Regions from separate parts of the Streptomyces sp. MAR4 CNX-425 genome, predicted to be linked through region 2. Evidence: riboswitches for the same ligand, from Rfam matches in the RefSeq annotation. Region 2 holds a riboswitch; each other region holds the start of a gene.

Region 1 (7,392 bases), on a different contig from region 2:
TCACCGAGGATCTCCGGGTGCTGGTGGTCTTCTCTCCACCCGAGGCGTGAATCAGTCCCTCAGGGATGCCTCAGGGTTCGTTCCGGGGCGGACCGGGGCCGGGGGCACTCCCGTCCGGCCGCCCGGCGACCTAGCATCGTAGGCACCGGGACAACCCCGGCGTACCGGAGGAGGAATGACAGTGTCCGTGAAAGAGATCACCGCGGGACTGCCGTGGTGGGTGACGTGGGTGCTGATCCCGGCGATCGTGCTGGTGGTCTTCGGCAGCATGATCATGTGGGTGGTCGGGGTCATCATCGGCCTGCTGTTCAAGGTGCTGCTGGCCGCCGCGCTGATCGCGGGTGCGATCTTCCTGGTGCGGAAGTTCATGACCGCGTCGTCGTCGAAGAACGACTGGTAACCCGCCGCCGCACCGCACGCCGCTCGCCGCGCACTGCGCACCGCACGCCGCTGCCGCACCTCCGCGCCTCCGGCGCTACGTCCGGCGCCGCCGACCGCCGCCGCCCCGGCGGCGGGCGCCGCCCTCGCCGGGAGCCGCGGCAGCGCCGGAGCCCGTACCCGCCCGGCCCTCCGCCCCCGCCGGGCGGCGGTCGGCCGAGACGACGAGCGCCGCGAGCCCCGTCGTCAGCGGCACCGAGGCGACCAGCCCAACGCTGCCCACGAGGGTCCGTACGATCTCCTGGGCGACGAACTCGCTCGTCGCCACCGAGCCGACGCTCTGGTCGGCGATCGTGAACAGCAGCAGCAACGGCAGCGCCGCCCCCGCGTACGCGAGGACCAGCGTGTTCACCACCGACGCGATGTGATCCCGCCCGATCCGCATCGCCGACGCGTACAGCTTCCGCCACGGCGCCGACGGGTCGGCCCGCCGCAGCTCCCACACCGCCGACGCCTGCGTCACCGTCACGTCGTCGAGCACCCCGAGGGAGCCGATCAGCACCCCCGCCAGCAGCAGCCCGCTCATGTCGATGTCCGGGTACTGGGTGTGGATCAGCCCGGTGAAGTCGTCGGTGTTCCCCGTCAGCCTCGACCAGCCGACGAACAGCGACCCCAGCAGCCCGATCAGCAGCAGCGACGCCAGCGTGCCGAGCGCCGCCACCGAGGTGCGCACGTTGAACCCGTGACACAGGTACAGCGCGATCAGCATGATCGCGCTCCCGCCGACCACCGCCACCACCAGCGGATTCGACCCGTCAAGGATCGCCGGCAGGATGAACAGGATCAGGATCGCGAAGCTCACCGCCAGCGCCGCGAGCGCCGCCACCCCGCGCAGCCGCCCGACGACGACCACCGCGACCGCGAACACCAGCGCCAGCGCCGCCATCGGCACGCTGCGCACCACGTCGGAGACGGCGTACTGCAACTCCCGCGGCGCCTTCGGCGAGTAGGAGACGACGAGCTCCTGCCCGACGTCGTACCGGCGCGACGCGTCCGGCGCGACGACCTCGGTGAAGGTGCGCCCCGCGTGCTCGCCCGACGTCACCTCGATCGTCGCCTGCTCGCACACCGCGTCCTCGTCGAGCCGCGGCTCGTCCCCGCCGCCGCCCGGCTGCCCCGGCTCCTGGATCCGCGCGCCCACGTCGGCGCACTTCACCTCCTCGACCTTCGTGACCTTCGCCCGCTGCCGCTCCTGGTCGAAGCCGATGCCGCTGCGCTCGCCCGCCGGCTCGTCCCCCGGCCACAGCGCGATCAGCCCGGCGAACACCGCCAGCGCGAACGGGACGAGCACGGCCGCGATCACGGTACGCAGCCGGTGCGAGGCGGGCGGGGCGGGGGCACCGTGGTCGTGCCCGTGCGAATGCGTCACCGCCAGATCATCGCAGGAGCGCCCAAGGGCCCTCTTCCCCACCGGCGCGCACACCGGTTAGCGTGGTCCGCGAACTGCACACCGCGGGAGCTCGGAGCACCGGGCTGAGAGGGCGCTGACGGATCCGCATCCGGATCACAGCTGCGCCGACCGCCGAACCTGTTACCGGGTAATGCCGGCGTAGGGAGTGGGTCTCCATGACCGTTTCGGATGCACGTACGCCCGCCACCGCGGACTCCGCGAAGACCGCGGCCGGCTGGCACAAGGACCACGTGGAACACCCCGCCAGGCCCGACATCCGGGTCCCCGTGCGGCGCGTGCACCTCACGAACGGCCGGGACGTGACGCTGTACGACACGTCCGGGCCGTACACCGACCCGACCATCGACACCGACGTCCGCCGCGGGATCGCCCCGCTGCGCGACAACTGGATCATCGCCCGCGGCGACACCGAGGAGTACGCGGGCCGCCCGCCCCGCCCCGAGGACGACGGCCTCAAACACACCGCCCCCCGCGGCGGCTTGCGCAACCTCGACGCCGTCTTCCCCGGCCGTCCGCGCCAGCCGCGCCGCGCCCGCGGCGGCGCCGTCACGCAACTCGCGTACGCCAGACGCGGGGAGATCACCGCGGAGATGGAGTTCGTCGCGCTGCGCGAGCGCGTCGAGCCCGCCTTCGTCCGCGACGAGATCGCGGCCGGCCGCGCCGTGCTCCCCGCGAACGTCAACCACCCCGAGACCGAACCGATGATCATCGGGAAGAACTTCCTGGTGAAGGTCAACGCCAACATCGGCAACTCCGCCGTCACCTCCTCCATCGAGGAGGAGGTGGAGAAGATGACCTGGGCCACCCGCTGGGGCGCCGACACCGTCATGGACCTGTCCACCGGCCGCAACATCCACACCACCCGCGAGTGGATCCTCCGCAACTCCCCCGTCCCCATCGGCACCGTCCCGCTCTACCAGGCGCTGGAGAAGGTCGACGGCCGCGCGGAGGAGCTGACCTGGGACGTCTACCGCGACACCGTCGTCGAGCAGTGCGAACAGGGCGTCGACTACATGACGGTCCACGCCGGCGTCCTGCTGCGCTACGTCCCGCTCACCGCCCGCCGCAAAACGGGCATCGTCTCCCGCGGCGGCTCCATCATGGCCGCCTGGTGCCTGGCCCACCACCGGGAGTCGTTCCTCTACACCCACTTCGACGAGCTGTGCGAGATCCTCGCCTCGTACGACGTGACCTTCTCCCTCGGCGACGGGCTGCGCCCCGGCTCGATCGCGGACGCCAACGACGAGGCGCAGTTCGCGGAGCTGCGCACGCTCGGCGAGCTGAACCGGATCGCGAAGTCCCACGGCGTGCAGACGATGATCGAGGGCCCGGGCCACGTCCCGATGCACAAGATCAAGGAGAACGTGGACCTCCAGCAGGAGATCTGCGAAGAGGCCCCGTTCTACACCCTCGGCCCCCTGGCCACGGACATCGCCCCCGCCTACGACCACATCACCTCCGGCATCGGCGCCGCGATGATCGCCTGGTGGGGCACGGCGATGCTCTGCTACGTCACCCCCAAGGAACACCTCGGCCTGCCCGACCGCGACGACGTCAAGACCGGCGTCATCACCTACAAGATCGCCGCCCACGCCGCGGACCTCGCGAAGGGCCACCCCGGCGCCCAGGACTGGGACGACGCCCTGTCGGACGCCCGCTTCGAGTTCCGCTGGGAGGACCAGTTCAACCTGGCCCTGGACCCGGACACGGCGCGCGAGTTCCACGACGAGACGCTGCCGGCGGAGCCGGCGAAGACGGCGCACTTCTGCTCGATGTGCGGCCCGAAGTTCTGCTCGATGAAGATCTCCCACGACATCCGCCGCGCCCACGGCGCGACGGAGGAGGAGATCGAGGCGGGCATGACGGAGAAGTCGAAGGAGTTCGCCGCCGCCGGCAACCGCGTCTATCTCCCCGTCGCGGACTGAACCACCGGCACGCCAAGGCCCCGGCCGCCGCTACCCGGCGGCCGGGGCCTGCGCGCGCTTGAATCCGGCGGTTCGAGCGCGGGCGTGGTCGACGGCGGCCCCGGCCAGGCCGGTGATCAGAGGATGGGCCCGGCTGCCGTCGCCGTCGAGTTCGGGCTGGAAGAGCGTTGCCAGGAAGAAGGGGTGGCCGGGCAGTTCGGCGATGCGGACCTCGCCGGACTCGTCGGTGCCGGTGAAGGCCAGCCCGTGGGCGCGCAGGGTGTCCAGGTGGCGGGGGTTGGGCGCGTAGGCGCAGTGGTAGCGGGCCCGGGCACGGTCGGCTCCGACCAGGTCGGAGGCCAGTGAGCGGGGCGCGATGCGGACGACGCCCTCGTGGCCGACGAGCGAGCAGGCCAGCGGCACGATCACGGCGTCCTCGTCCGCGGCCTCCGGGGTGTTCTCGGCGTGGGCGGCGCGGTCCAGGCCGCAGACGGAGCGCGCGAACTCAAGCAGGGCGTGCTGGAATCCGCCGCAGGTCCCCAGGAAGGGGATGCCGTTCTCGCGCACCGTGCGGATCGCGGCCAGGACCCCGGCCTCGCTGCGATACGGGCTCCCCGGCAGGACCCACGCCGCGTCGAAGCCGCCCAACGTCGTCGCGTCGGCGTCCTCCGTGGCGATCCAGTAGGCGTCCAGGTCCCATCCCTCCCGGACGCGCAGGGCCTCCAGCAGGCCGGGGACACGGGCATGGGAGCGAACGGCGTCGGAGCGGTCGCCGACCAGCGCGATGCGTGCCGTGGAGTTCATGCTGCCCATCCTGCTGGCCGGCCCGTATCACGTCCAACGATGATTCCTGCACTCCGCATAAGTGATGCTGATGGCCATGGACACGCATCTGCTGCGCACCTTCGTCGCGGTTCTGGAGCACCGCTCCTTCTCCCAGGCCGCATCGGCCCTGGGCTACACCCAGTCCGCGGTCTCCCAGCACATCGCCGCACTCGAAGCCGACCTGGGCGCCAGACTGCTCGAACGCCGCCCCGTCGCCCCCACACCGGCCGGTACGCGGCTGATGGAGCACGCCCCCGCCCTGCTCCTGCGGCTCGATGCCGCCCGCGCCGACATCGCCCGCCTGCCCGACGCCCGGCCCGCCCGGCTGACCCTCGCCTGCTCGCCCGCCGCCCTCACCCCCGGCGTCGCGGAGGCCCTCGCCCAGCTGCACACGGCCACCCCCCTCCTGGACGTCGAAGTGCGGCTCCTGGCCGGGGAATCGGTGCTCGAAGACGTCCTCACCGCCCGCGCCGACCTCGGCCTCGTCGACGGCGTCGCCGCGCCCAGCGACCCGCTCCCCCTGCCCGATCTGGGCCCCACGACCACGCGCGCGGCAGCCGAGCAGCCGCTGGCCGTGCTCTTCCCCGCCGGTCATCCCCTGGCGAGGCGCCGCTCGGTCCGGCTCACCGACCTGACGCAGGCCCGGTGGATCGACGCCCCCGACACCGCCATCGCCCTGGACCGGCTGCGCGCCGTCTGCCGTACCGACGGATTCCGCCCCCGCCTCCGCCACCGGGGAACCGACCTGCACGGCCTCGCCTCCCTCGCCGCCGCCGGCCTCGGCCTCACCGCCCTCCCCCTGCCCCTGGCGGCCACGTTCCCCGGCGTCACGGCCGTCCCGGTCGAGGAACCCCGCCTGGTGCACCGCACGGAACTCATCCACACCGCCCACCCGACCGCGACCGCACAGCAACTGGCCGCTCTCATCCCCCACCCCGGGGAAGCCGCGCCCTGACCCCCCCGCCGAGCCAGGAAGGACCAGCCCGCGCGAACGCGCACCGGAACGAGCCCCTTGGATGAGCTGACGGACCGGTGGGGCGTCGTGGAGCGCAGCGGGATCGGTACGTGTGTGTGGGCCGTGCTGATCAGTGGCACGAGCGCGGAGTGATGCCGCGGGTGGGGGCGGTGCTTCGGCGACGTCGACCGGTGGCCGCGCGGGGATCGCGGTGGGGGCACCGGAAAACGGTGTGCCAGGCGGTGGTGGTGTCTCGTACGGTCGTGCGGGTGATGGTGCTGGTCGGTGAGCCGCGGAGGCTCGGGGTCCCCGAGTCCCGGGCGAGGCTCCGGTTTGCGGAGGGGGCGAAGCCGCCGGGGGCGTGGGCCGGCCTCAGGCTGGTCGTCGTCGACGACGAGCCGGCGTTCGAGCGCAGCTTCTGGTGCGGGACCTGCCCGTTCCTGTTCCGGCGACTTGAGGGCGCCCGTCAGACGCTGTCGTTGGACCATGTGCGGGAACGCCTCGCCCTTCGGCTCACCGAACCGGACGGCGCCGTCGTGGAGGCGTTCGCCGCGCTGCTTCCGGAGGGCGACTATCTGCCCCTTCTTCTGCGGATCGAGCCGAGGCTGACCGTGCCGGGGCAGGAGGGCGACTACTTCAGCCACGAACAGGTGGCCACCTGGGGCATCGACGGGTTCTGGGGCCTGCCGGAGTACCCGCACACCCCGTACTACCGCACGTTCGAGACCGCGGTCGACGACGCGGCGCACCTCTACGAGTTCGTGGTGCCGATGGTCCCGCCGACCTGGAACGAGCGTGACCGGGTCGAGGAGTACGCCGGGCAGATGCGGCGGGGGGCGGTGCCGACGGCGGTGGCCGTCTCGACCCTGGACCTGTGTCAGCCGGCGACGGACGACCGGTCGGCCGACTACTACGAGCACTGGGGGCTCACGCACTTCCTGCTCGACGGCCATCACAAGCTGGAGGCCGCCGCGTCGGCGGGACGTCCCGTGCAACTCCTGTCGCTCCTCGCCCTGGACGCGAGCGGGTCCCCGGCCCGCGACCACCGGAGACTGGCTGCCCTGCGCGCCCAGCAGCGCCGGAGCCGCGCCGCCGTGTGAGCCCGCCGGCAGCGGTGCACGCGTACGCTGGCGTCATGTCGGAAGCCGCGGAGCAGTTGCCTCCTTACGAGCTGGCCTTTCCGGGGCCGTTGCGTGACTCGCTGGTTGCCGCGGTGCTGTCCGGGGCGAAGACGGCGACGACGGGGTTGCTCGCGGCGTACGAGGCCGAGGGGGAGGTGCTGGCCGAGGTGGGGGACCGGGCGGCGTTGCTGGACTCGCGGGGCGAGCCGGTCGCCGTCGTCGAGGTCACGGAGGTGCGCGTGCTGCCGCTGCGGGAGGTCGACCTGCGGCACGTGCTGGACGAGGGCGAGGGCGACGAGACCGTCGCCCAGTGGCGGGCGGGGCACGAGGCGTTCTTCCACAGCGACGAGATGCGCGAGGTGCTCGGGGACCCCGGGTTCACGGTCGACGACGACACGCTGGTGGTCGCGGAGCGCTTCCGCGTGGTGGAACGGCTCGCGGCGGGCGGGCGGCCGCGGTCCGGGTGATTCGCGGGCGTGGCGGGGAATCGCGTTGCACGGGGGCGGTGGGCGTGAGAGGTTGGCGGCGTTCTGACGGCTTGCAGAACGCACTCGCCGGCGATGGCGTCCGGCGTATTCACGGTGAGGAACGAAGCCTTTGATTCCGGCGTCCGTCAGCGGCCGCCTTCGGCCCCGGGTGGCCGGACCGCTTCCGTAGCGGTCCCGTCGGCTCGTACCGCCGGTCCCGCCCGTCCCGTACGGCGGCCCCACGATGCCCGCGCGCGCTGTGCCGCGTGGG
Region 2 (7,392 bases):
TACGGGGATGTCCGCGACCCGAAGGGGGAGTTTCATGAGGATCAAACGTACGGTGGCGCGAGCCACGGCGGTGGCGCTGCTGGCCATCGGCGGCGCGGCGCTGGGCACCGCCACGGCGGTGGCGGGCGACACCGACGGCTCGCCCACGAGCGGTCTCGCGCCGATGGGCGACAATGCCGGCGCGCCCACCTCGGGCGTGGCGCCGCTCCTGGACTGGCAGGGCGACGACAGGGTCGCGCCTGCGGAGAGCGAGTGGGGTGTCGCGCCCGCTGAGAGCGAGTGGGGTGTCGCGCCCGCCGAGAACGACTGGGGCGTCGCGCCCACGGGCGACAGCGACGGCGCGCCCACGGGCGGCGTCGCGCCCCTGCGGTAGGAGGCCGGCGCCTCGATGGCCGCCGGCGGCGACCGGGGATGATGCGGGTCCCGGCGCATTCGTCTGCGACACTGGTACGGCTATGCCCAAGCCAGGAAAGCTCACCTTCGCCGTCCCCCGTGGTGCCAAGAAGCCGCCGCGGCACCTAGCCGACCTCACCCCCGCCGAGCGCCGCGACGCCGTCGCCGCGCTGGGGGAGAGGCCGTTCCGTGCCGCGCAGCTGTCGAGGCACTACTTCGCCCGCTACGCCACCGACCCGGCCGGCTGGACCGACGTGCCGGCCGGGTCCCGGGCGAAGCTCGCCGAGGGCCTGCTGCCCGAGCTGATGACCGTCGTACGGCACGTGAGCTGCGACGGCGACACCACCCGCAAGACCCTGTGGCGGCTCTTCGACGGGACGCTGGTCGAGTCGGTGCTCATGCGCTACCCCGACCGCGTCACCATGTGCATCTCCTCCCAGGCCGGCTGCGGCATGAACTGCCCCTTCTGCGCCACCGGCCAGGCCGGGCTCACCCGCAACCTGTCCACCGCCGAGATCGTCCACCAGATCGTCGACGGTATGCGCGCCCTGCGCGACGGCGAGGTCCCCGGGGGCCCCGCCCGGCTGTCCAACATCGTCTTCATGGGCATGGGCGAGCCGCTGGCGAACTACAACCGCGTCCTCGGCGCCGTACGCCGCCTCACCGACCCCGAGCCCGACGGCCTCGGCCTCTCCCAGCGCGGCATCACCGTCTCCACCGTCGGCCTCGTGCCCGCCATGCACCGCCTCGCCGACGAGGGGCTGAAGTGCCGCCTCGCCGTCTCCCTGCACGCCCCCGACGACGAGCTGCGCGACACCCTCGTGCCCGTCAACACCCGCTGGCAGGTCCGCGAGGTCCTCGACGCCGCCTGGGAGTACGCCGCCCGCTCCGGCCGCCGCGTCTCCATCGAGTACGCGCTGATCAAGGACGTCAACGACCAGGCGTGGCGCGCCGACCTCCTCGGCCGCCTCCTCAAGGGCCGCCGCGCCCACGTCAACCTCATCCCCCTCAACCCCACCCCCGGCTCGAAGTGGACCGCGTCCCGCCCCGAGGACGAGCGCGCGTTCGTCGCCGCGCTCCAGGCCCACGGCGTGCCCGTGACCGTGCGGGACACCCGCGGGCAGGAGATCGAGGGGGCCTGCGGGCAGCTCGCCGCCTCCGCGGCCCCGGCCGGCACACCCGCCTGATACCGTTCAGATGTACATACCGACAGGGGAGCGCTCGCAGCGCTGAGAGTGCGGCACCGTCCAGGCCGCAGACCCTCGAACCTCGCCCAGGTCATTCTGGGTAGGAAGTTCGGTCGACCCTCCGCTGCTGCCCGGGCTGCCCGCCCGCCATGAAAGCAGCCCGATGAAGCGCACCGTCACCACCGCCCTGGCCGCGTCCCTCGCCCTGGGCCTGGCCGCCTGCGGCTCGGACTCCGGCGACGGATCCGGGTCCGGCTCGGACGACAAGAGCGTCACCCTCGTCACCCACGACTCCTTCGCCGCCTCCGACGACGTGCTGAAGGCGTTCGAGAAACAGTCCGGGTACCAGGTCGACATCCTCAAGGGCAAGGACGCCGGGTCCGCCGTCAACCAGGCCGTCCTGTCCAAGGACAACCCCCAGGGCGACGTCTTCTTCGGCATCGACAACACCCTCCTCTCCCGCGGCCTCGACAACGGGATCTTCACCCCGTACGAGGCGAAGGGCCTCGACCGCATCCCGGAGAAGCTCCAGCTCGACGCCGGCGAGCACCGCGTCACCCCCGTCGACTACGGCGACGTGTGCGTCAACTACGACCGCGCGTACTTCGAGAAGGAGAACCTCGACCCGCCGCAGACCCTCGACGACCTCGCCGACCCCCGCTACCAGGACCTCCTGGTCACCGAGAACGCCGCCACCTCCTCCCCGGGCCTGGCCTTCCTCCTCGCCACCGCCGACGAGTACGGAAAGGAGGGCTGGGAGGACTACTGGAGCGACCTGCGCGACAACGGCGTCGAGGTCGTCGACGGCTGGGAGCAGGCGTACTACGAGCGGTTCTCCGGCGCCGGCAAGGGCGACAAGCCGCTCGTCGTCTCGTACGCCTCCAGCCCGCCCGTCCTCGACATGGAGTCCATGCCGAAGGAGGCCAGCACCGGCGTCGCCACCGGCACCTGCTTCCGCCAGATCGAGTTCGCCGGGCTGCTCACCAACGCCGGCAACACCGAAGGCGGCAAGGCCCTCATCGACTTCCTCATCGGCGAGCGGTTCCAGCGGGACATGCCGCTGCAGATGTTCGTCCACCCCGCCCGCGAGAACACCGAACTCCCCGAGGTGTTCACCCGCTACGGCGAGGAGATCGCCGACCCGCACACCCTCGACCCGGCCGTCATCGACGACAACCGGGAGCAGTGGATCAAGACGTGGACCTCGCTGGTCGTGAGGTAACCCGCGCCGCCGGCCCCGGCCCCGCCGGGCGGCGGCCCGGCGCGGGCCGCGCCGGGCGGCGCGGGGCGGCCGGGCGGCTCGCGCTCATGGCCGTCCCCGCCGCCTTCTTCGCCGTCTTCTTCGCCTACCCCGTCGCCGCCATCGTCGCCCGCGGCCTGCGCGAGAACGGCCGCTGGCAGCTCGGCCGCGTCCCCGACGTCCTCGGCGACCCCGGCATCCCCGGCGTCCTGTGGTTCACGCTCTGGCAGGCCGCCGCCTCCACCGCGCTCACCCTCGTCCTCGCGCTGCCCGCCGCGTACGTCTTCGCCCGCTTCGACTTCCCCGGCAAGGCCCTGCTGCGCGCCCTGGTCACGGTGCCGTTCGTCATGCCCACCGTCGTCGTCGGCTCCGCGTTCCTCGCCCTCGTCGGCCGCGGCGGCGTCCTCGACGGCTGGTGGGGTGTACGCCTCGACACCACCGTCTGGGCCATCCTCCTCGCCCACGTCTTCTTCAACTTCGCGATCGTCGTACGGACCGTCGGCGGCCTGTGGTCCCAGCTCGACCCCCGGCAGGAGGAAGCCGCCCGCGTCCTGGGCGCCGGCCGCCTCGCCGCGTTCCGGCACGTCACCCTGCCCGCGCTCGGCCCCGCCGTCGCCGCCGCCGCCCTCATGGTCTTCCTCTTCACCTTCACCTCCTTCGGGATCATCCAGATCCTCGGCGGCCCCTACTACGCCACCCTCGAAGTGGAGATCTACCGCCAGACCGCGGACTTCCTCGACCTGCCGACCGCCGCCGTCCTGACCCTCCTCCAGTTCGCCGCCGTCGCCGCCGTCCTCGCCCTGCACGCCTGGACCGTACGCCGCCGGGAGACCGCGCTCCGCCTCGTCGCCCCCGAGACCACCGCCCGCCGCCCCCGCACCCCCGGCGAACGCGCCCTCCTCGGCGGCGTCCTCGCCCTCGTCGCCGTCCTCCTCCTCGCCCCCCTCGCCGTCCTCGTCGAACGCTCCTTCGCCACCCCCGGCGGCCACGGCCCCGGCTTCTACCGCGCCCTCCAGGAAAGCGACGGCACCTTCGCCGTCCCCCCGCTCGAAGCCGTCGGCAACTCCCTCGCCTACGCCGCCGTCGCCACCGTCATCGCCGTCGTCGTCGGCGGCCTCGCCGCCGCCGCCGTCACCCGCCGCGCCGGGCCCCTCGTCCGCGGCTTCGACGCGCTGCTGATGCTGCCGCTCGGCACCTCCGCCGTCACCGTCGGCTTCGGCTTCCTCATCGCCCTCGACAGCCCGCCGCTCGACCTGCGCTCCTCCTGGATCCTCGTGCCGCTCGCGCAGGCGCTCGTCGGCGTCCCCTTCGTCGTACGGACCATGCTGCCCGTGCTCCGCGCCGTCGACGACCGGCTCCGGGAGGCCGCCGCCGTCCTCGGCGCCTCCCCGCTGCGCGCCTGGCGGGAGGTCGACCTGCCGCTCGTGTGGCGGGCCGTGCTCGTCGCCGCCGGCTTCGCCTTCGCCGTGTCCCTCGGCGAGTTCGGCGCGACCGTCTTCATCGCCGGACCCGACCGGCCCACGCTGCCCGTCGCCGTCGCCCGGCTCCTCGGCCGCGCCGGCGAGACCAACTACGGGCAGGCGATGGCCCTGAGCACCATCCTCATGGGCGTGTGCGCGGCGGCGCTGCTGCTGCTGGAGCGCGTCCGCAAGAACCAGGCGGGAGAGTTCTGATGCTCGCACTCGACGACGTGACCGTGCGCTACGGCGACCGGGCGGCGGTCGACGCGATCCGCCTCGACGTCGCGGAACACGAAATCGTCTGCGTGCTCGGGCCCAGCGGCAGCGGCAAGTCCACGCTGCTGCGGGCCGTGGCCGGGCTGCAACCCGTCGCGGCCGGGCGGGTGCTGCTCGGCGGCCGCGACCTGGCCGGGGTGCCGGCGCACCGGCGGGGCGTGGGGCTGATGTTCCAGGACCAGCAGCTCTTCCCGCACCGGGACGTCGGCGGCAACGTGGCGTTCGGGCTGCGCATGCACGGCACCTCGCGGGCGGCGGCCCGAGAGCGCGTCGCGTCGCTGCTGACGCTCGTCGGGCTGCCCGGGGCGGAACGGCGGGCGGTGGGGGCGCTGTCCGGCGGGGAGCAGCAGCGGGTGGCGCTGGCGCGGGCGCTGGCCCCGTCGCCGCAGCTGCTGATGCTGGACGAGCCGCTGGGGCAGCTGGACCGGTCGCTGCGGGAACGGCTGGTGGTGGAGCTGCGGCAGCTGTTCGGGCGGCTGGGCACGACGGTGCTGGCGGTGACGCACGACCAGGGGGAGGCGTTCGCGCTGGCGGACCGCGTGGTCGTGATGCGGGAGGGGCGCGTCGCGCAGAGCGGCACGCCGGTGGAGGTGTGGGAGCGGCCGGCGGACGAGTTCGTGGCCCGGTTCCTGGGGTTCGCGAACGTGGTGCCGGCGACGGTGCACGGGTCGGTGGCGGACACGCCGTGGGGGAAGGTGGGCGTCGCCGCCGCGGCGGCCTCGGGGGAGCGGTCACTGCTGGTACGGCCCGCGGGGGTGCGGGTGGGCCCGGCGGGGTCGGGGCTGGGCTGCGAGGTGGTGGGGCGGACGTTCCGCGGGGAGGACGTGGTGCTGCTGCTGCGCCCGGAGCGGGGGCCGGAGCTGGAGGCGGCGGTGCCGCTGCGGGGGGCGCCGGAGGTCGGCGAGCGGGTGGGGGCGGGATTCGAGGCGTCGGAGGTGGTGGTGCTGGGCGGGTGAGGGGTGTGTTCCCCGACCCCGCCCCTTCCCGAAACTCGGGGCTCCGCCCCCGAGCCCCCCCGCGGGGCTGTGCCCGGACCTGCGCGGGGCTGCACCCCGGCCTCCCCCGGGCTGCGCCCCTGGACCTCGGCGAGGCTGCGCCCCCGCCCCCGGGGAATCCGCCTCGGATCCCTCCGCCCTCGGCCCGAGCCCTTCACGGGCAGCCCCTACGGCGCCGCCAGCGCCGTCGTCGGGGGCAGGCGGCTGGCGTGGTGGGCCGGGTAGAGACCGGCCAGGGTGCCCAGCGTCAGGGGGGCCACCAGGGCGCCCGCCAGGGCCCACGCCGGGAGCACCGGCGGCCAGCCCTGCGCCGCCGCGTACGCCGCCGACACCGCCGCGCCCAGCAGCGTGCCCGCCGCCCCGCCCAGCGCCGACAGCAGCAGCGACTCCGTCAGGAACTGCGTGCGGACGTGCCCCCGCGTGGCGCCCAGCGCGCGGCGCAGGCCGATCTCCGCGCGGCGCTCCAGCACCGAGATGACCATAGTGTTCGCCACCCCAACGCCGCCGACCAGCAGCGCCACCGCGCCCACCCCCAGCAGCAGCCGCGTGAACGCCTCGCCCGCCGCCCGCTTCGCCGCCAGCGCGTCCGACGGGCGCGAGACCTCCACCTCGTTCGGCGCCGCCGGGTTCGCCGTCGCGCCCAGCACCGCGCGGACCGCCGCCACATCCGCGTCCGGCGACCGCGTGTAGACCGTCGTCGCGCGGCCGTCGAAGCCCAGCCGGTCCTGCGCCGCCGGCCAGCCCACCAGCGCCGCCAGGTCCAGCTCCGGCGCCAGCGGCGCCGGCTCCAGGATCCCCACCACCGTGAACCACTCGCCGCCCACCAGCACCCGCACCTCGGGCGACGCCCGCCCCACGCCCAGCCGCTCCGCGGCCGTCGCGCCCAGCACCACCGCCGGGTACCGCGCCGTCGCCGCGTTCAGCCACGAGCCGTCGCGCAGCCGCGCGCCCGTCGCCGCGCGCAGGTCGGTGCGTACGGCGTACGTGGCCAGCCCGCCCGTCTCCGCCTCCGGGATCCGGTCCGTGCGGTAGACGTCCGCGTCCGCGACCTCGCCGATCGCCGACACCGACGACACCGGACCGATCCTCGCCACCATGTCTTCCGCCCGCGCCGGCAGCGTCGCCTCCGCGCCGCTCATCGTCCGGCCCGGCGACACCGTCAGCAGGTTCGTGCCCAGGGACGCGAGCGTACGGTCCAGATCCGCCCGCGAACTCGACGAGATCCCCACCACCGCCACCATCGCCGCGATCCCGATCGCGATCCCCAGCGCCGACAGCACCGCCCGCAGCGGCCGCGTACGCAACCCCACCGCACCGCCGCGCACCACATCCCCCGGCCACAGCCGGGACGGCGGCATCCCGCCCCCGTCCGCCGCCGCGCCCTTCGCGCCCGCGCCCGCCGCGGCTTCCGCGCCCCGCGCGCCCTTCGCGGCCCTCACGCCGTCACCACCCCGTCCCGCTCCACCCGTACGTCCCGCTCCACCCGGCCGTCCCGCAGCCGTACCTGCCGCGGCAGCGCCGCCGCCAGCTCCCGCTCGTGCGTGATCACCACCACCGTCGTCCCCGCCTCGTTCAGCTCCCGCAGCAGCTCCACCACCCGCGCCCCCGACGCGGTGTCCAGCGCCCCCGTCGGCTCGTCCGCCAGCAGCAGCGGCGGGTCCCCCGCCACCGCACGGGCCACCGCGACGCGCTGCCGCTCGCCGCCCGACAGCTCGTGCGGCCGGTGCTCCAATCGGTGGCCGAGACCCACCCGGTGCAGCACCCGCGCCGCCCGCCGCCGGCGCTCCGCCGGGCGCAGGCCCGTGTAGAGGAGGCCGTCGGCGACGTTGTCGAGCGCCGAC
Region 3 (7,392 bases), on a different contig from region 2:
GCAGCCCAGCTCCATCGCCTGCGCGGCGTCCGAGGCGGTGCCGGCGCCGGCGTCGAGGACGACGGGCACCCCGGCGGCCTCGGTGATGAGCTGGAAGTTGTGCGGGTTGCGGATGCCGAGCCCGGAGCCGATGGGGGAGCCCAGCGGCATCACGGCGGCGCAGCCGGCGTCCTCCAGCTTCCGGGCGAGAACGGGGTCGTCGTTGGTGTACGGGAGCACGGTGAAGCCGTCGTCGACGAGCGTCTCGGCGGCGGCCAGCAGCTCGACCGGGTCCGGCAGCAGGGTGCGCTCGTCCGCGATGACCTCCAGCTTCACCCAGTCCGTGCCGAGCGCCTCGCGGGCCAGCCGGGCGGTGAGCACGGCCTCGCCCGCGGTGTAGCAGCCGGCGGTGTTCGGCAGCACGCGGATGCCGTGGCGGCGCAGCACGTCGAGCACGGAGCCGTGCACGCCGGGGTCGACGCGGCGCATCGCCACGGTGGTCAGCTCGGTGCCGGAGGCGAGCAGGGCGCGCTCCATGGCGTCCAGGCTGCTCGCGCCGCCGGTGCCCATGATGAGGCGGGAGGAGAAGCGGACGCCGGCGATGGTGAGGGGGTCGTCGGCGGCCGGGTCGGCGGCGGGGTCTGCGAGGGCGGGGGCGGTGCGGGTCACGGTGGGTCAGCCTCCCTGGACCGCGGTCAGGATCTCGACGCGGTCGCCGTCGCCGAGGGTGGTGGTGGGCCAGCTGCCGCGCGGTACGACGTCCTCGTTGACGGCGGCGGCGACGCCGCGGGGGGCGGCGGTGAGGGTGGCGACCAGGGCGTCGAGGGTGAGGCCCGCGGCGATGCGGCGGGCGGCGCCGTTGACGGTGACGGTGGCGTTGTCGGCGGCGGTGGTGTCGGCGGCGGTGGTGTCGGCGGTGGTGGTGTCGGCGGTGGTGGTGTCGTTGCTCATGCGTGCTGCCCTTCGTGCTGCTCGTGCCGGTGCCGGGCCGGGCGGCCGAACCGGGTCGCCGCGAACGGGCGGGTGGCGTCCGGGAGTTCGCCGCCCGTGAGCACGGCGGCGAGCGCGTCGCCGGTGACGGGGGCGAGGAGGATCCCGTTGCGGTAGTGGCCGGTGGCCAGGTGCAGCCCCGGCAGGGCGGTGGGGCCCAGCAGCGGCGCGTTGTCGGGGGAGCCGGGGCGCAGCCCGGCCCCGGTCTCCACCAGCGGCAGCTCGGTCAGCCCGGGCACCAGCTCGTGCGCGTCGCGCAGCAGCTCGTACACGCCGCCGGCGGTGACGGTGGTGTCCCAGCCCAGCTCCTCGCTGGTGGCGCCGACGACCAGCTCGCCGCTCTCCCGCGGCACCAGGTACACGCTGCTGCCGCGGACCACCGCGCGTACCGTACGGCCCAGGAACGGCGCTCCCGCGCCGGGCATCCGCAGCCGCAGCACCTGCCCCTTGACCGGCCGCACCGGCGGCCGTACCGCCTCCGGCACCCCCGCCAGGCCGCCGCTGCGGCTGCCGGCGGCCAGCACCGTCTGCCCGGCGGCGACGCGCGTGCCGTCCGCCAGCTCCGCGCCCGCCGCCCGCCCGGCGGCCGCGTCCCCGGCGTCCCCGCCGGCACCGGCGTCCCCGGCCAGCCGCAGCCGGGCCGCGAGGCTGCGGTGGAAGGTCACCCCGGCCCGTTCGCAGGCGGCGACCAGCGCCGCGGTCAGCAGCCGCGGGTCCGTCTGGTGGTCGCCGTCGACGCGCAGCCCGCCGCGCACCCCGGGGGCGAGCATCGGCTCCAGCCGGCGGCACTCGCTCCCGGTGAGCCACTCCGCCGCCAGCCCCAGCCGCTGCTGGAAGCCGTGCAGCTCGCGCAGCTGCGCGCGGTCGTCCGCGTCGAGCGCGACGCTGAGCGCGCCGCAGCGGCGGTAGCCGATGTCCCGGCCCGACGCCTCGGCCAGCTCGGCGGCGAACGACGGATAGCGCTCGGCGGCGGCCAGGTTGAGCGCGAGCAGCGCCTCCTCGCCGTAGTGCAGCTCGGTGACGGCGGCCAGCATCCCGGCCGCGACCTGCGCGGCGCCGCCGCCGGGGGCGGGGTCGGCGACGGCGGTGGCCAGCCCGCGGCGGGCCGCCTGCCAGGCGGTGACCAGGCCGATGACGCCGCCGCCGACGACGAGGACGTCGTACGTGGCGTCCGCCGTGCGCGGTGCGCCGGAGGCCGCCGGGGTCGTCGTCGGGGGTGTGTCGCGTGACTGCATGGGCGTTCGCCCCTCCCTTCGCCGGCATGACCCGGATCAGGTTCGTACGGTCGGGGGCCGCCAGCCCCCCTCTCAGCCCGGTGCGCCGGGCTCCCGCGAGTTGTTCCCGGCCACCCTAACTCCGTACGCCCGGCGGCTGTAGGGCCCGTCGTCCGGATCCTGCCGGAGCGGGGAGCCCGGCGACCCGGGCGGCCCGCCCCGCGGGGCCCCGCACGGGAGCGCCCGCGCGGGGCCCGAGGGGCGCGGCATAAGGTGATCGTGTGACCGACGCTGAACCCGCCGCCACCCCCGGCGCGCCCGCCTCCGATCCCGCCGGCGCGGCCGGCACCGTCGTCGTCGGCGCCGGCATGGCCGGCGTGCAGACCGCCGTGGCGCTGCGCGAGCAGGGCTACGAGGGCGCCGTCACCCTCGTCGGCGCCGAGCCGCACCGGCCGTACGACCGGCCGCCGCTGTCCAAGGCGGTGCTGCTGGGCAAGGCGGAGGGGTCGGCGTTCGAGGTGGACTTCGCGGAGCGCGGCATCGGGCTCCGGCTGGGGCTGCACGTCGACCGGCTGGACACCGCGCGGCGGCTGCTTCTGACGGACGCCGGGCCCGTTCCGTACGAGAACCTGGTCCTCGCCACCGGCGCGGTGCCCGTCCCGCTGCCCGGCGCGCCGGCCGGCGACACGCCCGGCGTGCACCTGCTGCGCACCCTCGACGACGCCGCCCGGCTGCGCGCGGCGCTCGTGCGGCGCGGCCGGATCCTGGTGGTCGGCGCCGGCTGGATCGGCGCGGAGCTGACCACCGCGGCGCGCGAGCAGGGCTGCGAGGTGACGGTCGTGGAGGCGGCCGGGCACCCGCTGGCGGCGGCGCTGCCGGCGGAGGTCGCGGCGCCGATGGCCGGGTGGTACGAGGAGAGCGGGGCCCGGCTGCTGACCGGGCGCCGGGTGGAGCGCGTCGGGAGCGGCGCGGGCGGGCCCGTGGCGGTGGTCCTCGACGACGGTACGGAGCTGACCGCCGACGCCGTCGTCGTCGGCATCGGCGCCCGCCCGGCCACGGACTGGCTCGCCGGCTCCGGCGTCGACCTCGGCGGCGACGGCGCGGTGCGGGCGGACGAGCGGCTGCGGACGAACGTGCCCGGCGTCTGGGCCGTCGGCGACTGCGCGTCGTTCCCGTCCGCGCGCTACGGCGAGCGGCTGCTCATCCACCACTGGGACAACGCCCTCCAGGGCCCGGCGACGGTCGCGGCGGACGTCGCCGGGGTGCCGGGCGCGCGGTACGACCCGGTGCCGTACTTCTGGTCCGAGCAGTTCGGCCGCTTCGTGCAGTACGTCGGCCACCACACGGACGACGACGAGCTGCTGTGGCGCGGCGACCCGCACGGGTCGTCGTGGTCGGTGTGCTGGCTGCGCGCCGGCCGGCTCATCGCGCTGCTCGCCGTCGGCCGCCCGCGCGACCTCACCCAGGGGCGCAAGCTGATCCACGCCTCCGCCGCGCTGGACCGCGAGCGCGCCGCGGACCCCGCCGTACCGCTGAAATCAGCCGCGCGGTAGCGCGCCGGGCGCCGCGCGCGCCGGGTCGGCGTCCGCGGGCTCCGGGGAGGATCTGCGGTGATATGCCTCCCTTTGGCGCTGCCCTGTACCGGCCGGCGGCCGGAGATGGCAGGCTGGGGGACGTGACCGAGATTGATGCGAAGATCGATGCTCTCGTCCCCTCCTGGCTCACCCTTCCCGACGTCGCGGAGAAGCTCGGCGTCGAGGTGACCCGCGTCCGGCAGCTGGTCAAGGAGGGCCAGCTGATCGCGGTGCGGCGCGGTGAGAACAACACCCTCCAGGTGCCCGCCGAGTTCATCGGCGAGGGGAAGGTCGTCAAGGGCCTCACCGGCACCCTGACGCTGCTCAAGGACGACGGCTTCAGCGACGAAGAGGCGCTGGAGTGGCTGTTCACCGCCGACCCCTCGCTGCCGGGGACCCCCGCGCAGGCGCTGCGCGAGAACCGCGGGACGGAGGTCAAGCGCAGGGCGCAGGCGCTGGCTGTGTAACCTCGCGGGGCCGGGCGCGCGCCCGGCCCCGCGACCGTACGAGGGGGAGTGCGCCATGACGGCCGGAACCGGCGCCCGCGCCGCGGACAACCGCGCGCGGCTCGGCGCCGCGCAGCTGTACCTCTGCACCGACGCCCGCACCCGCCAGGGCGACCTCCCCGAGTTCCTGGACGCGGTGCTGGCCGCCGGCGTGGACATCGTCCAGCTGCGGGAGAAGGGCCTGGAGGCGCGCGCGGAGCTGGCGCACCTGGAGGTCTTCGCCGACGCCTGCCGCCGGCACGGCCGGCTGCTCGCGGTCAACGACCGCGCCGACGTCGCGCACGCCGCCGGCGCCGACGTGCTGCACCTGGGCCAGGGCGACCTGCCGGTGCCCGCCGCCCGCGCGATCCTGGGCGACGCGCCCGGCGACGTGCTGATCGGCCGCTCCACGCACGCCGAGGCGGAGGCCCGCGCCGCGGCCGCGGAGCCCGGCGTCGACTACTTCTGCACCGGCCCGTGCTGGCCCACCCCCACCAAGGCCGGGCGGCCGGCGGCCGGTCTCGGCCTCGTCCGGTACGCCGCCGGCCTGGACACCGGGCGGCCGTGGTTCGCCATCGGCGGAATCGACCTCGGAAATCTCGACGAGGTGCTGGCGGCCGGGGCCCGGCGGGTCGTGGTCGTCCGCGCGATCACCGCCGCGGAGGACCCCGGAGCTGCGACGGGGGAGTTCGTACGGCGGCTGCGGGCCGCGCGGAACGGTGACGTCCGGTAGTCGCCGGGCGGGCCCCGGGCGCCGGGGGAGCCGCCCGTAATTCGGCAGACGGTCTTGGGCCCGGAGGTGACCGGCGGTTAACCTGCGGCGTATGGCCACCGGCATCGCTTCGACCAGGAATGATCGCGCGCTCACTGTCCGTGAGTTGCTCGCGTCCGGCAAGCAGTCGTTTTCGTTCGAGTTCGCCGCACCCAAGACCGACAAGGGGGAACGGACCCTCTGGAACGCCGTACGGCGTATCGAGGCCGTACAGCCGACCTTCGTCTCCGTGACGTACGGCGCCGGAGGGTCGTCCCGCGAGGGCACCGTCCGCGCCACCGAGCGCATCGCCACCGACACCACACTCACACCCGTGGCGCACCTCACCGCGGTCAACCACTCCATCGCCGAACTGCGCAACGTCATCGGCCAGTACGCGGGCGCGGGCATCCGCAACATGCTCGCCGTCCGCGGCGACCCCCCGGGCGACCCGATGGGGGAGTGGGTCGCGCACCCGCAGGGGGTGGCCTACGCCGCCGACCTGGTCCGGCTGATCAAGGAGTCGGGAGACTTCTGCGTCGGCGTCGCCGCCTTCCCCGAGAGGCACCCGCGCTCAAGCGACTGGGACACCGACATCCGGCACTTCGTCGACAAGTGCCGCGCGGGCGCGGACTACGCGATCACCCAGATGTTCTTCCACGTCGACGACTATCTGCGGCTGCGCGACCGGGTGGCCGCCGCCGGCTGCGCGACGCCGATCATCCCGGAGATCATGCCGGTCACCAACGCCCGGCAGATCCAGCGGTTCGCCGAGCTGAGCGGGGCCACCTTCCCGCCGGAGCTGGCGGACCGGGTTCTCGCGGTCGAGGACGACCGGGCCGCGGTACGCTCCATTGGCATCGAGTACGCCACGGACATGTGCGAGCGGCTGCTGTCCGAGGGCATCCCGGGACTGCACTTCATTACGCTGAACCACTCCACGGCGACGCTGGAGATCTACCAGAACCTCGGACTGCACCGGCGGTCCTGAGGGCAGGCACCACCAAGCGGGGGCGGAAGAGAGGCACTTTATGGGTGGCTTGGCCTGGTTGGCCCTCTATGCCGCGTTCGGCGTCATCGCGCTGTGGCTGCTCTGGGAAGTGCTGATGCAGTACAAGGCCCCGCTGCGCTGGCGCGCGCTGGCGTTCGTCGGCTTCCTCTGCGTGGTGCTCGGCGTTCTCATGCCGTCGGCCGTCGTGATCGGGGTGGGGGTGGTGATGTTCGCGATCGGGCAGACCAAGGTCACGTTCTCCTACCGCAGCGGCTACTCCGGCGGCTGGGTCATGAGCAAGCGCGGGGACCGCGAGGACTACGACGACCGGTACGAGGCGGCGGCGTACGACCACCGCCCGGCGGAGCCGCCGCCGCCCGACCGCCCCGGCGGCTACCCGGCGTACGAGCCGGAGCCCGCGCTGTCCGCGCCCGCGCCCGCCGCCGCGGCGGAGCAGACCGCGCAGTTCTCCGCCTTCGGCGCGGAGCAGCCGTACCCGACCGGCTACGACACGTACGGCGACGGCGCCGCCTACGACTCCGGCAGCTACGCCACTACCTCCGCCTACGACTCCGGCAGCTACGCGACCACCTCGGCCTACGACTCCGGCAGCTACGCCACCACCTCCGCCTACGACACCGGCACCCACGCCACCACCGGCGGCTACGAGGCCGGCGGCTACGCCACGAACGGCACCGGGATGAACGGCTACGGGCAGGACCAGCAGATATACCCGGACGCCGGCGGCTACGGCACGGAGCACCAGTACGCCGGATACGACACGTCCGCCGGCTACGCGGACCCCTACGGCGGCACGGAGTACGCCGCCCAGACCCCCTCCTACTACGACTCGCCCTCGTACGACACCGGCGCCGGATACCCGGGATACGACCAGCAGCGGTACGCGCAGTACGACGGCGGCTACGACACCGGCCAGCAGCCCGCGTACGGCCAGGAGACCTACGGCACCCAGGGCGACGGCGTCTGGATACCGCAGCAGCGCGACGCGGACCCGCTGGGCACCGAGGACCCGTACGCCCAGCAGCCGGGCTACCCCGGCTACGAGCAGCAGTACCGCTACTGACCCGCCCGCCGGGCCCCCTTCAGCGGGAGCCGCGGAAGTCCGCGCCCTCCGTGATCAGCCCGGCGACCAGCGCCCCCGACATCCCGGCGTGCGCCAGCCCGCCCCCGGGGTGCGCCCAGCCGCCCACCGCGTAGAGGCCCGGCACGGCGGTGGTGTTCGGCGGCGCCAGGTACGCGCCGCCGGCGCCGGCCAGCGCGGGCCCCGGCACCGCGCCGCCGGGGGCGCCCGTCTCGGCGGCGGTGTCCGCGGGCGTACGCACCTCGCGCCACAGCACCCGCTCCGCGAGCCCCGGCACCGCGCGGCCGGCCGCCGCCGCCATCCGGT

What was found. A riboswitch is a leader RNA that binds a small molecule or an ion and turns the genes downstream of it on or off. The one in region 2 is predicted to bind thiamine pyrophosphate.
Region 1: linked by a shared signal. The riboswitch ahead of thiC (phosphomethylpyrimidine synthase ThiC) and the one ahead of ACHZ99_RS25040 (thiamine ABC transporter substrate-binding protein) in region 2 are both predicted to bind thiamine pyrophosphate.
Region 3: linked by a shared signal. The riboswitch ahead of thiO (glycine oxidase ThiO) and the one ahead of ACHZ99_RS25040 (thiamine ABC transporter substrate-binding protein) in region 2 are both predicted to bind thiamine pyrophosphate.

Annotation. Positions count from the first base shown of each region.
Region 1 covers NZ_JBMDLF010000005.1:216,039-223,430, forward strand. The annotation lists gene ACHZ99_RS16505 (cupin domain-containing protein) at 1-50, shown strand, start outside; gene ACHZ99_RS16510 (DUF5326 family protein) at 176-400, shown strand; gene ACHZ99_RS16515 (YibE/F family protein) at 476-1,807, opposite strand; TPP riboswitch at 1,881-2,012, shown strand; gene thiC (phosphomethylpyrimidine synthase ThiC) at 2,005-3,774, shown strand; gene ACHZ99_RS16525 (glutamine amidotransferase-related protein) at 3,805-4,557, opposite strand; gene ACHZ99_RS16530 (LysR family transcriptional regulator) at 4,634-5,533, shown strand; gene ACHZ99_RS16535 (hypothetical protein) at 5,782-6,633, shown strand; gene ACHZ99_RS16540 (ASCH domain-containing protein) at 6,669-7,121, shown strand.
Region 2 covers NZ_JBMDLF010000009.1:323,391-330,782, forward strand. The annotation lists gene ACHZ99_RS25030 (hypothetical protein) at 35-373, shown strand; gene rlmN (23S rRNA (adenine(2503)-C(2))-methyltransferase RlmN) at 456-1,580, shown strand; TPP riboswitch at 1,595-1,705, shown strand; gene ACHZ99_RS25040 (thiamine ABC transporter substrate-binding protein) at 1,744-2,802, shown strand; gene ACHZ99_RS25045 (ABC transporter permease) at 2,889-4,493, shown strand; gene ACHZ99_RS25050 (ABC transporter ATP-binding protein) at 4,493-5,512, shown strand; gene ACHZ99_RS25055 (ABC transporter permease) at 5,719-6,909, opposite strand; gene ACHZ99_RS25060 (ABC transporter ATP-binding protein) at 6,987-7,392, opposite strand, start outside.
Region 3 covers NZ_JBMDLF010000001.1:541,060-548,451, reverse strand. The annotation lists gene ACHZ99_RS02380 (thiazole synthase) at 1-648, opposite strand, end outside; gene thiS (sulfur carrier protein ThiS) at 655-930, opposite strand; gene thiO (glycine oxidase ThiO) at 927-2,204, opposite strand; TPP riboswitch at 2,201-2,311, opposite strand; gene ACHZ99_RS02365 (NAD(P)/FAD-dependent oxidoreductase) at 2,552-3,736, shown strand; gene ACHZ99_RS02360 (Rv2175c family DNA-binding protein) at 3,859-4,224, shown strand; gene thiE (thiamine phosphate synthase) at 4,280-4,975, shown strand; gene metF (methylenetetrahydrofolate reductase [NAD(P)H]) at 5,067-5,984, shown strand; gene ACHZ99_RS02345 (hypothetical protein) at 6,043-7,068, shown strand; gene ACHZ99_RS02340 (phytoene desaturase family protein) at 7,088-7,392, opposite strand, start outside.